Regions from separate parts of the Microbulbifer agarilyticus genome, predicted to be linked through region 3. Evidence: predicted binding sites of a transcription regulator. Region 3 holds the regulator's gene; each other region holds the start of a gene.
The links. The regulator sigma-54, encoded in region 3, starts transcription at its own class of promoters, with help from an activator protein. The targets are predictions, from matches to a motif close to TGGCACANNNNTTGCNNT.
Positions count from the first base shown of each region.

Region 1 (4,388 bases), 840 kb from region 3:
GGCGTTATTTGCCCTGGTGCGGGATCTCCGGGCGGAATACACCGACGTTGCGATAGCCTTCGTCCAGTAAGTGTGACGCGTGCAGCTGGCTCATAACCCCGCGCGCACAGTACAACAGGTACTGTTTGTCCTTATCCAGTTTCTGGAAGGCGGTGCTGAGGCGATAGAAGGGGATGGTTTCCACCTCTGCATCGTCGAGTTCCAGCGGGTTCACCTCTTCCTCGGTGGGGTGGCGGATATCGATAATGATGGCATCGCCGGGTTCTTTGAAGATGTCCACCGGCGGGGCGTCTTCACCCAGGTCGTCCATTACCTCATCGATGTTCTGCATTACCCGGTTGCCCACCGCGCGGTCGAGCACAGTGAAGTCGAAGCGCGCTTCTTCGTGCTCAACTTTCTCCATTTTTGCACGGGTGGTGGGCTTCACCGAAATCACGCCGCAGTACTCGGGCATGTTCGCGGCGAATTCCTCGGTGCCGATCGCACGCGCAGTGCGGATGATGTCGGTTTTGTCGGAGGTGATCAGCGGGCGCAATACCAAGGTATCGGTCACGCTGTCGATTACCGCCAGGTTCTTCAACGTCTGGCTGGAAACCTGGGCGATGGCTTCGCCGGTTACCAGCGCGTCCACTTCCAGTTCCTTGGCGATGACCGAGCCCGCGCGCAGCATCATGCGCTTCAGGGTCACACCCATATAGGAGTCGTCCACCTTCTCCAGGATTTCTGCCACTACCTCATCGAACGGTACCGTGACAAAGCGCACCCGGTGGGAGGAGCCGTATTTGTCCCACAGGTAAAATGCCACTTCCTTTACCCCCAGCTCGTGCTGGCGGCCGCCCAAGTTAAAGAACAGAAAATGGGTGCGGATACCGCGCTTGATGGTGAGGTAGCTGGATACAGTGGAATCGAAGCCGCCGGACACCAGTGAGATGACCGGGTCCTGGGTGCCCAGCGGGAAGCCACCGAGGCCCTGGTGCAGCTCCTCGATCACGTTCAGCTTGTCGTGACGAATTTCCAGTTTCACGGTGATGTCGGGTTTCTTCAGTTTTACGCCGGCCGCGTCGGTATTCTGATTGAGGCCGCCGCCGACGTACTGCTCCACGTCCAGCGACTGGAAGTCGTGCTTGCCGGTGCGCTTTACCCGCACGCAAAATGTCTTGCCGGCCAGCTGCGGGCCCCAGATGGCGAGGGTCTTCTGGTAGATATCGTCCAAGTCGCCCAGTGGGAACTGCTGTACGCGGGCGAAGTTGGCGATGCCTGGGGTGTGCGCCAGTACCTCTTCAATGCGCTCGGAAAGATGGGATACTGCGTCCGGCGCGGTCACGTCGATTTTTTCCCAGTCTTTGCGTACCTGAATTCGGTCATCCAGCTGTCGCATTAACTTGCGCAGGTTGTCTGCGAGCTGTCGCGACATGCGCTTGCGCACGGGATTGCTCTTGATAGTGATCTCTGGAAAAAACTTAACGACAAAGTGCATAGGGGATGTGCCGGAACCGCGGTTGAATTTGAGGCCGGAAAGGATTTACTGGCTTCCCGGAAGAGGTGGCGAATTATAAACTCGCTATCACGAATTTGCTCGCGGCACCAAATTGGTGCCAATTGCATGTTTCTCGCCCTAAAATGGTGCGAATGGAGGTTTGGGGGCACCATTTTTGGGAATGCTGCGGGCCGCCCGAGAAAGCTGGCGTGGTAATGCTAGTTTGGGTTGGATGATTTCTATTCGATTGTGCTCCCCAGCAACCAAATCCGGCTCCCCGAACCCCCTAGCCGTCAATTTGCCCCAATTTGGCACACTCTTTGCTTTTACAGTTGCCACAAGATAAAGCGAATTGGCGCGAACATAACTTTTTCATTCTTGGAGGACTGTAATGTCAGCGAAAACGCTCGGGCTCATCAAAGAGAGCGAAGCTAAATGGGTAGACCTGCGCTTCACCGATACCAAAGGTAAGGAACAACACGTATCCCTTCCCACTAAGGAAGTTGACGGCGAGTTCTTCGAAGAAGGCAAGATGTTCGATGGCTCCTCCATCTCCGGTTGGAAAGGCATCAACGAATCCGACATGATCCTCATGCCGGACGACGAAACTGCATTCCTGGACCCGTTCACCGATGAAGCGACTGTAATCGTTCGCTGTAACATCGTTGACCCGATCACCGGTCAGGGCTACGAGCGCGACCCGCGTTCCATCGCTCTGCGCGCTGAGGAATACCTGAAGTCCACTGGTTTCGGTGACTCCGCGCTGTTCGGTCCGGAGCCTGAGTTCTTCGTATTCGACGACATCACCTGGGGTGCCGAAATGGGTGGCGCCTTCTACAAAATCAATTCCGAAGAAGCGGCCTGGTCTTCCGGCGCTAACTTCACCGACGGCAACATGGGTCACCGTCCGGGCGTGAAAGGCGGTTACTTCCCGGTTCCACCGGTCGACTCCCTGCACGACGTACGTGCCGCCATGTGTTCCGCTATGGAAGCCATGGGTCTGGAAATTGAAGTACACCACCACGAAGTGGGTACTGCTGGCCAGTGTGAAATCGGCGTTGGCGCGAACACCCTGACCAAGAAAGCGGACGAAGTTCAGATCCTGAAGTACGCGGTACACAACGTAGCGCACGCTTACGGCAAAACTGCGACCTTCATGCCGAAGCCGCTGGTAGGCGACAACGGTTCTGGTATGCACGTGCACCAGTCCTTCAGCAAAGACGGCGTAAACCAGTTCGCTGGCGACGCTTACGCTGGACTGTCTGAAACTGCCCTGTTCTACGTTGGCGGTATCATCAAGCACGCGCGCGCTCTGAACGCCATCTGTAACGCTTCTACCAACTCCTATAAGCGTCTGGTTCCGGGCTTCGAAGCGCCGGTAATCCTGGCTTACTCCGCACGTAACCGTTCTGCGTCCATCCGTATTCCGTTCGTACCGAGCCCGAAAGGCAAGCGTATCGAAACTCGCTTCCCGGATCCGACCGCTAACCCGTACCTGGCCTTCGCCGCTCTGCTGATGGCTGGCCTCGACGGCGTTAAGAACAAGATCCACCCTGGCGACGCTGCGGACAAGGATCTGTACGATCTGCCGGCGGAAGAGCTGGCCGAGTACCCGACCGTTGCTTCCAGCCTGGAACAGGCTCTGGACGCACTTGATCAGGACCGCGCGTTCCTGACCGAAGGTGGCGTATTCACCGACGACGCGATCGATGCGTACATCGACCTGAAGCGTGAAGAAGTTCAGCGTGTGAACATGACCACTCACCCGGTTGAGTTCGACCTGTACTATTCCGTATAAGCAGGTATCATCAGCGCGCCGCCGCCGATTTTCCTCCGGGAGATTGGTGAGAACGGCGCAAAGATGACGAGAAAGCCCACACCTTGCGGTGTGGGCTTTTTTTATGGGCTTTTTATGGCTCTTTTGTGCACAGGCGCTTTACGTCGCGCCCGGGTTCACGAGTACACTAGCCTTACTAAATAGGTAGGTTGAAAACACGATTGCGGGAGCGCCCATGATCAAACTGACCGCGTTGCTTGCGGTGCCACTGGCGGCACTGCTGATTGCCACCGCGAGCGCCCAGGACAAGTCCGACACCACCAAGGGTGGCTCTGGCTCTAGTAGTAGTGGTAATGGCTCCGTCTATAAAATCGTCGGACCCGACGGCCGCGTGACTTTCAGCGACACCGCACCGGCGGGCGAGAAGGTGGAAAAGATTGAGATTGGGCCAATCAATGTGCAGCCCATTGCACCGAAAAGTGCGCTGCCCACGCGCAAGCTATCTCCGCGCTCCGGCGATGAGCGCCAGCGCGAAGACCTGGGCCCCATCAGTTTTGCCATTGTCAGTCCGGCGGATGATGCAACCATCCCTCCCGGCCAGCGCTTTATCGTGCTGCAGGTGGCCCTGAATCCGGTGCCGCGGGATGGTTACCGTTTTTTCGCGGTCATCGACGGCCAGCGCTGGAGCGGCGGTTCATCCACCAACAGCCTGGACATCTCCGCGCTGGAGCGCGGTACCCATACCATCCAGGCGGTGCTGTATAGCGCCACTGGCCAGCCGTTGGCGCAGTCGCAAACCATTCAGGTCCATGTGAAGCGACCGGGTGGACAGGTTCCCGATTTCCCCGCCCAGCAGGCGCCACAAATGCCGAAGGCACCGCAGGTCCCCGGTATCGCGAAGCCGCCCAGCCCCCAGCCGCGCTGATACGCCCCTCTCCTCCGTGGTGCACCCTGTTCTATGCGGTGCGCCACCCTGACGCTCTGGTCCGCTCGTCTTCTCTGCCGCACCTTGCTTGGTCCCTTAGCACCTCCGTGCCCCGCAATGAACAGCCAAATTGGCTATTTTTCACTCAATGCACAATAATGGTGCGCGCACCGGTGGCCGACGCCGCCAGTGCCCTCTAATTCATTCTC
Region 1 is NZ_CP019650.1:4,043,062-4,047,449, reverse strand. Features, by position in the region: gene thiI (tRNA uracil 4-sulfurtransferase ThiI) at 5-1,477, opposite strand; gene glnA (glutamate--ammonia ligase) at 1,869-3,275, shown strand; gene Mag101_RS16765 (DUF4124 domain-containing protein) at 3,490-4,179, shown strand.
Region 1: glnA (glutamate--ammonia ligase) is a predicted target of sigma-54. The motif match lies at 1,787-1,804, and genes of this name have one in related genera.

Region 2 (4,388 bases), 2.0 Mb from region 3:
TGACCGTGCTGAGCATGGTGTCTTACCAGACCTTCTTCCTGGTGATTGCTGGTACCGCGGTACTGGGCTTTGTTACCCTGCTATTCCTTGAAGAGCCAGAAGGTCAGATGGCCGAGGTTATGCCGGATGGTAGCGTTTCACTGATCGACGTTGCTTAATTCAGGTAATGGGGTAACCACTTAGGTAGTTTTGTGGCGCGGCGTGCCGGAATCCATTTTCGAGACACGCCGTGAGCCCGTCCCTGGGGGCTTGTCCGCGAGATCCCTCTCGCAGACAGTCCCGAAAACGGATTCCGGCACACCGCTTATCGCATAAATCTCAGCCCTGCCGATACTGAGAGGACCACTTTGAACCACACCTGCGAAACCACTACTGTGTCAGACTCGGATCAAAAAGCCTCCAATTCCGAAAACCTAGAGTTCGCCACTGCGACCGAGTGCGGGCTGCGCGCTTACAATGACGACGCCGTGGCCGCATACCGGGCTACCGGTAGCGATTTGCGCTATCGCGGCTCCATAGCGGCAATCGCCGATGGGGTTGGTAGTGCCGAGGCAGGCGGTGCGGCAGCGCGGGCAGCAATCAGCGGTTTTATTTCCGACTACTACAGCACGCCGGACTCCTGGTCGGTAAAACAGGCCAGTGCGCGGGTGCTTCATGCCCTAAATAGCTGGCTGTATCGACAAAGTGGTGGCGCCGACGAGGTACAGCGCGGCTGGCTAACCACTTTTTCTGCGGTGATTTTGAAGGGGTCTACCGCGCACCTAATCCATATCGGTGACTCGCGTATTTACCGGTTACGTGACGGTAATCTGGAGTGCCTGACTCGAGATCACAGCCGTGCACTCGGCCCGGATCGCACCTTTTTAAGTCGTGCGCTCGGTATGGATGCGCATATCGAGGTGGACTATCGGCGAGAGCCTCTGGAAGCCGGCGACCTCTTCTGTGTTACCACCGACGGCATTCACGACTTTTTGCCAAGAAGCCAATTCACCGAGCTGCTCATCAGGCATCAAATGGATGCAGCGAAACCATTGATGGCAGCAGCGCTGGATAATGGCAGTAAAGATAATCTGAGCCTGGCGTTGTGCCGCGTTAATTTGGTGGATGCGGTGCAGGCGGACGATGTTATGGTGGCCACCAGCCAACTGCCATTCCCACCAGCCCTACAGCCCGGAAATAAAATTGACGGCTACGAAGTATTGCAGGAATTGCATGCAAGCAGCCGCAGCTACCTGTATTTAGTGCGGGACATGGACGCCGATACGGACGGTCAACCTGAGCAGCTATTGGCCCTCAAGGCGCCATCGGAAAACTTCAGTGATGATCCAGCCTATATCGAGCGCTTTATTGCCGAAGAGTGGACAGGACGCCGCCTGGAACACCCGGCGATCGTGCAAATATATCCGCCCCGCAAGCAACGTAAGTTTCTCTACCACGTTATGGAGTATGTGGACGGGCAAAACCTTCGCCAGTGGATGCAACTCAACCCTGAGCCGCCACTGGATCAGGTGCGTAACCTGGTAGAGCAATTGGTAAGCGCCCTGCGCCGCCTGCAACGATTAGAAATCGTGCACGGCGACCTTAAGCCAGAGAACATCATGATCGATACGGCAGGGCGCCTGAAGCTGATCGACTTGGGTGGCGCTAACGCTGCAGGTCTGCAGGAATTACTGCGCTACCAGGATAGTGCACCGCCGGGCAGCAAAAACTATTGCGCGCCGGAGTATTTCTTCAGTGACGCCGCCAGTCATCGCTCAGATATATTCTCCCTCGGTGTCATTGCGTATGAGATGCTGACTGGAAACTACCCATATAAAGAACGTTTCGGCAGCAGCCACTATCAACTGAAGAACTATGCGAGTTTGCGCTACATCAGCGCGCGGCAATATCGCGAGGACATTCCGGAATGGATTGACGGCGCCCTGCGTCAGGCCTGCGCGCCAGATCCAAAAAACCGTTACCCGGCACTGTCAGAGTTTGTTCACGACCTTCGCACCCCGAACAAAAAATTCGACACGGCGGAAAAGCCACCACTAATCCAGCGCAACCCATTGCTCTTCTGGCAAACCGTTGCCGTGCTCGCGGTACTCTCCCACCTGCTGTACTTCCTCTAAGCGCGCAACCAAAGTACATCGTCGCGTCCCAATCTGGGGCGCACAGAAGTAGCGCGCACCAATTTGCAGCATCCAACCCTCGTAAAACGCCAATTAACCACAAAAACTCTACGGTTTCCCGGTGCCAGCGGGCTCAACAAAAGTTGGCACAGAGATTGAATACCTTTAGTCACAATCTGAAATTCTTTTAGCAAGGCAACGGCGCCTGACACTCTTCGACAGAAGAGGGTAAGCCCGTGCAGCCTTAGCATCTCCCTGCATCTGTGGCTCCCCACTTTTCTGTCGAACATGTCAGGTACCAATACTCGGTAAGACTCCGGGTACAACCTGGTAAATCACGGCAGAGATTATGGTTAAGCAAAAAATCGTCGTCATCGGCAACGGCATGGTGGGCCACCACTTCCTGGAACAACTGGCGAATCGCCCCGAGCGGGAGTTGTTCGACGTACTGGTATTTTGTGCCGAACCCCGCCCAGCCTACGACCGCGTCCACCTCTCCGAGTACTTCGGTGGACGTACCGCCGACGATCTGGCGATGGGCAAGGTTGAGCAGTATCGCGAATGGGGCTACGACCTGCGTCTCAACGACGCCGCAGTAAGCATCGACCGCGAAAACAAAATCGTCACCTCTGCCAGCGGTGCCAGCGAGACCTATGATCACCTGGTGCTCGCCACCGGTTCCTATCCTTTCGTACCGCCAATCCCCGGCCATGAACACAGCAAGTGTTTTGTTTACCGCACCCTAGAAGATCTCGACAAGATCCAAGCGGCCGCCAACGACGGTAAGGTTGGTGTAGTTGTAGGTGGCGGTCTGCTGGGGCTGGAAGCGGCCAATGCTCTTAAGCAGCTGGGCCTTGAAGCCCACGTGGTGGAATTCGCTCCCGGCCTGATGTCTGTGCAGCTGGATGAAGGCGGCTCCAACCTACTGCGCGAAAAGATTGAAGAGCTGGGTGTAACTGTACACACCAGCACCGCGACCGAGCTGATCGAAGAAGTGGACGGCGGCCGCCTGCGCATGAACTTCAAGGGCGACAAATCTCTCGATACCGATTTGATTGTCTTCTCTGCCGGTATCCGCCCTGAAGACAGTTTGGCCAAATCTGCCGGCATCGAGTTGGGTGAGCGTGGCGGTATCGTTGTCGACAACAACTGCCGTACCTCGGACAAAAGTATTTTCGCCATCGGCGAATGTGCCCTGTTCAATAACTTCATCTACGGCCTGGTAGCTCCCGGCTATACCATGGCGCGCACCGCGGTCTCCCTGTTGTGTGGTGAGGCAGCGGAATTCAACGGCGCGGACATGAGCACCAAGCTGAAGCTCCTGGGCGTGGAAGTTGGCTCCATCGGGGATGCCCACGGCCGCGCCGAAGGTTCAGCCGCGATCACCTTCGTCGATGAGCAGACCGGCGTGTACAAGCGCATGATCACCGACAGCGAAGGGAAAAAGCTGCGCGGTGCAGTACTGGTCGGAGACACCGGCGACTACGACACTCTGCTGCAATACCACTTGAATGACATGGATCTGCCGGAGCATCCCGAACAGCTGATCCTGCCAGCGCTGGATGGCGCCGCACCAACTCTGGGTGCCGATGCCCTGCCGGATACAGCCACCATCTGCTCCTGCCACAACGTCAGCAAAGGCGACATCGTCGGCGCCGTTCAGGGTGGCTGCTGCTCCGTAGGTGAAGTGAAAGACTGCACCAAAGCAGCGACTGGCTGTGGTGGCTGTGCTGCCCTGCTGAAAAATGTTGTGGACACCGAACTGGCCGCGCTGGGTGTCGAGGTCAATAACGACCTATGCCCGCACTTCCCATACACCCGCCAGGAAATCTTCCACATGGTGCAAGTGGAAGAAATCAAAACCTTTGAAGAACTGCTGGAAAAACACGGCACTGGCAAGGGTTGCGAGATCTGTAAGCCCACTGCAGCCTCAATTTTCGCCTCCCTGTGGAATGAACACATTCATGAGAAGCCGCACGTTGGCCTGCAAGACACCAACGATACGTTTATGGCCAACATGCAGAAGAACGGCACCTACTCCGTTGTTCCGCGTATTGCCGGTGGCGAAATCACCCCGGACAAGCTGATCGTACTCGGGGAAGTGGCGAAGAAATACGACCTCTATACCAAGATCACCGGCGGCCAGCGTATCGACCTGTTTGGCGCCCGCCTGGAAGAGCTGCCAGAGATCTGGCGCGAACTGACCGACGCTGGCTTCGAAACCGGCCACGCCTACGGCAAGTCACTGCGTACCGTGAAGTCCTGCGTGGGCAG
Region 2 is NZ_CP019650.1:900,677-905,064, reverse strand. Features, by position in the region: gene Mag101_RS03740 (NarK family nitrate/nitrite MFS transporter) at 1-158, shown strand, start outside; gene Mag101_RS03735 (bifunctional protein-serine/threonine kinase/phosphatase) at 375-2,114, shown strand; gene nirB (nitrite reductase large subunit NirB) at 2,464-4,388, shown strand, end outside.
Region 2: nirB (nitrite reductase large subunit NirB) is a predicted target of sigma-54. The motif match lies at 2,259-2,276, and genes of this name have one in related genera.

Region 3 (4,388 bases):
AACCCGAACGGCCGCTGATAATGACCAATCGCATTGCTGTCGCGCTCCTTGCTGGTTGGCTGGCACCGGTTTTGGTGTAGCGGTGGCGAACCGTGCCAGTATAAAGCAGTCACCCCCGGTAGCGGGGTGGAAATTTATGCCGCTGCAGCGCTGTTAATGGCCAGCGCGTAGAGCTCGTCGCTGGTGGTGGCGTCACGTAATTTTTCCCGCACCCGGCTGTCGCTGAATAGCGCGGCAATTTCCGCCAGGGTATCGAGGTGCTCCTGCTCTGAATCGTCGGGGACGAGCAGCGCAAACAACAGGTCCACGGGCTGCCGGTCGATGGCATCGAAGTCTACCGCAGGGGAGGTGGTGCACAGCACTCCGATCGGCTTTTCGCAGCCGGGCAGGCGGCAGTGGGGGATGGCGACCCCTTCGCCAATACCGGTGGATCCCAGTCGTTCACGGGCGACCAGCTGACTGAATACCGTGTCGGCATCCAGCTCGGGGAACTGTTCAGAGATCGCCTGGGCGATATTGAGCAACAGCTTCTTCTTGCTACTCCCAGCCAGGTGGCAAAGACTCAGGCGGGGAGAGAGTAATGCTTCCAATGTCATAACGTACAGATGATCTAGCGGTGCAAGTCAGCCGTTGCTCTTGGGTACTCCAAGTACTGAGACTAGCGGTGACTGCGTAACTTCTCTTTGTGTTTCAGCAGCTGACGGTCGAGCTTGTCCGTGAGCGAATCGATCGCTGCGTACATATCGTCAGATTCCGAGTCGGCAAAAATATCCTTGTTGCCGTTTACGTGCACTAAGGCCTCGGCTTTCTGAGTGAGTTTGTCGACAGACAGAGTGACCTGTGCATTGTTGACGAGGTCGTTGTGGCGGGAGAGCTTGTCCAGTTTGGTCAGGCAGTAATCGCGAATGGCCGGAGTAACTTCTACATGGTGACCACTGATATTGATCTGCATGGATTTCTCCTTATTGGGTACAACACGAATCCTGTCGCACCCCCGCTCAGGGCGGCAACCCTACTAGGAAGTGCGTCAGAATGGAAGGATACACTCGGCGCAGGGCTATTGGTTGTGCGGAATACTGCTTTCAGGGCTCGAAGTAGTCAGTATGCGAGGCAAGTTTTCGCTGAAAAATGACCGGTTTGGTTAGACCAGTCTCTTACGCTCGCTCGAAGAGGGGATACCCATGGATTCCCGGTACTTGGCCACAGTGCGTCTTGCGACTTTGATGCCCTGGGAGTCCAGTTCCTGGGTGATCTTGTTATCGGATAGTGGTTTACGCGGCTGCTCGCCATCGATCAGCTTGCGAATCAGCGCGCGAATGGCGGTGGATGAGGCGTCTTCACCGGAGTCGGTGCTCACGTGGCTGGAGAAGAAATACTTGAGTTCGAATACGCCCCGGGGGGTGAGCATGTACTTCTGGGTGGTCACCCGCGAGATGGTGGACTCGTGCATGCCGATGGTCTCGGCAATATTCGCCAGCACCATGGGTTTCATGGCTTCGGGACCCTGCTCGAAAAAGCCCTGTTGTTTTTCCACGATGCTGCTGGCCACTTTGAGCAGTGTCTCGTGGCGGCTCTGTAGGCTCTTCAGGAACCAGCGGGCTTCTTGCAGGTTGTCCCGCAGGTAGTTGTTTTCGCTGGAGTTGTCAGCTCGCTTGATCAGCGAGGCGTAGGTGTCGTTGATGCGCAGCTTGGGGGTGGTTTCCGGGTTTAGCTCCACTACCCAGCGATCCTGCTTGCGAGTGACGATGACGTCCGGCACCACATACTGTGGCTCCTCGCCGCCAAAGACTTCACCGGGGTAGGGGGTGAGCGTCTGAATCAGGCGCATCACTTCACCAAGCTGTGTTTCATTGAGGCGGGTGCGTCGGCTTAGCTGGCGAAAATCGCGTTTGCCCAGCAGATCGAGGTGCTGGCCGACTACGGTCAGCGCCTGTTCCAGCCAGGGGGTCCCCTCGGGTAGCTGACGCAACTGCAGGATCAGGCTTTCACGCAGGTCGCGGGCGCCACAGCCAACGGGTTCAAGCTGTTGAATCGTCTTGAGGACCGCGGTTACTTCATCGGTATCCACTTCGAGGGATTCCGCCAATTCTTCCACGCTGGTATCGAGAAAGCCGTTCGGGGCGATGGCGTCAATGAGTGCCTCGCCGATCTGCTTGTCCGAGTCGGTGAGTGGTGTGAGGTTCAGTTGCCACAGCAGGTGATCCTGCAGGCTTTCGGAGACCGCGTTGCGCTGCTCCAGCGCGTACTCTTCCGTTTCCGCCGACCCGCTGCTGGTGCCACCGGAGTAAATGTCATCCCAGCGGGTATCTACCGGCAATTCGTCGGGGATGTCGCTGCTCCAGTCCCCCTCGGCGGTGGATTCTGCCTGGGGCTCTGGTGCGCTCTCGGTGCGTTCTTCGGCTTGCTGGGCTGGGGTGTTCTGGTCTTGGTGGGACTCGCCGGCGTGCTCGTCAAAATCTGACTCGAGCAGCGGGTTGCTGTCCAGTGCGGATTGAATTTCCTGTTGCAGATCCAGCGTCGACAATTGCAGCAGGCGAATAGCCTGCTGCAGCTGGGGGGTCATTGTCAGCTGCGTGCCGAGTTTTAACTGGAGTGACTGCTTCATAGAGGTTTGCCGGCAGAAAAATCTGGCGATGACCTACCGAAAAGAATTTTATTCCTTTGGCGGCGGGATAAGGCTCATTTCCTGCAGACTACCCCGGGGAGGGTAGGAAGACAAGGGGCAAGTTAAGCAATAAGTATGCCGAAAAAGTCACGCCTTCCGGTTAAGCGTGTATTCCCGTGATCAAAATCTCTATTTTTCACGGTTTCTGGAAAGCTTTTCTGAAAAAGGCTCAAATCGTGAACTGATGGCCCAGGTACACATCTTTCACTCGTTTGTTTTCGGCGACGTCTCTGGGGTTGCCAGAGGCGATGATGTGACCTTCGCTGACGATGTAGGCGATTTCGCAGATGTCGAGGGTCTCGCGCACATTGTGGTCGGTGATCAGGACGCCGATATCGCGATCCCGCAGGTGGCGAATGATTTGCTGGATATCGGCGACGGAGATCGGGTCAACACCGGCAAAGGGTTCGTCCAGCAGTACGAATGCAGGGTTTGTCGCGAGTGCGCGCGCTATTTCCACTCGGCGGCGTTCACCGCCGGAGAGTGCCATGCCGAGGCTCTCGCGAATATGCGTGATATGGAACTCTTCCAGCAATGACTCGAGTTGCTCTTTGCGCTGCGTGCGGTCGAGGTCTTTGCGGGTCTCCAGAATTGCCATGATGTTGTCTTGTACCGACAGGCGCCGGAATACCGAGGCTTCCTGTGGCAGGTAGCCAATACCCTTGCGGGCGCGACCGTGCATGGAGAGGCCGGTAATGTCCTCATCATCGATCAAAACCTGGCCCGCGTCGGCCTGTACCAAGCCCGCAATCATATAAAAACAGGTGGTTTTACCCGCGCCATTGGGGCCGAGCAGGCCTACAATCTGCCCGCTGGATACGCTGACGGACACATCCTGAACAACTTTGCGCTTTTTGTATTGCTTGGCGAGGTGTAGTGCCTTGAGCGTGGGCATTGCTTAATTCCGCTGTCAGCGCTGCGCGCTGTTTGAATTTTTTTTTCGTGATCTTGTCGATGTAAGAGGGGCGTTATTGCCCATCCTGAGCTGGCTTGGCCTCCGGCTTCCAGATCATCTCGACGCGCTTCTTCTCGGACTGGCCCTGAGCCTGCATCTGCTCGCTGTTGAGGTCATAGTCGATGCGTTCGGCAGACAGGGTATTGCCGTCGCGATCGACAAAGGCTTCACCAGTTAGCTGTAGGGCATCGCTTGCTACCAGGAATTCGATTCGCTGGGCGCGGGCCTTTACTGGATTAGTGCTTTCTTCCACTTGCTGTTGGAAGTGTGCGGGTTTGCCGGTGGCGACCACTTTGTTGATTTCGCCTTTGCTGTTGCCGTGCACTTCCACGCGGTCTGCGCGAATTTGCAGCGAGCCCTGGCTGATGACTACGTTGCCACTGTAGATCGAAAGGTTTTTGCTGCGATTGGCCTCGAGGTTGTCGGCGGAGACTTTGACAGGCTGTTGTCGATCGTCGGGCAGTGCAAGTGCCTGCGGAGCCGCCAGTACGCAGGCTGCGGTGAGCGCGAGTGCGGCGATTTGCCCGCGGGAATTAGCGAGTTTCATAGCGACTTTCCACATTGGAGAGTATTTCTACCTTGTCTTGTTTGAGGTCTGCCCGCAGGCCTTTGCCGGTAGTGATGTTGGCACCATCGGTAATGGTAACAACTTTGTCGGTTTCGGCGAATTCCTCGCGGGGTTTAAGGGTAATTTTCGGAGTGCGCAGGGTGATTCCCGGTTGCGGCAGCTCTGAGACAGAAACGTCTCCCTGCAATACAACTCTCTGG
Region 3 is NZ_CP019650.1:3,205,417-3,209,804, reverse strand. Features, by position in the region: gene rapZ (RNase adapter RapZ) at 1-34, opposite strand, end outside; gene ptsN (PTS IIA-like nitrogen regulatory protein PtsN) at 135-596, opposite strand; gene hpf (ribosome hibernation-promoting factor, HPF/YfiA family) at 659-952, opposite strand; gene Mag101_RS13415 (RNA polymerase factor sigma-54) at 1,142-2,605, opposite strand; gene lptB (LPS export ABC transporter ATP-binding protein) at 2,835-3,560, opposite strand; gene lptA (lipopolysaccharide transport periplasmic protein LptA) at 3,634-4,167, opposite strand; gene lptC (LPS export ABC transporter periplasmic protein LptC) at 4,154-4,388, opposite strand, start outside.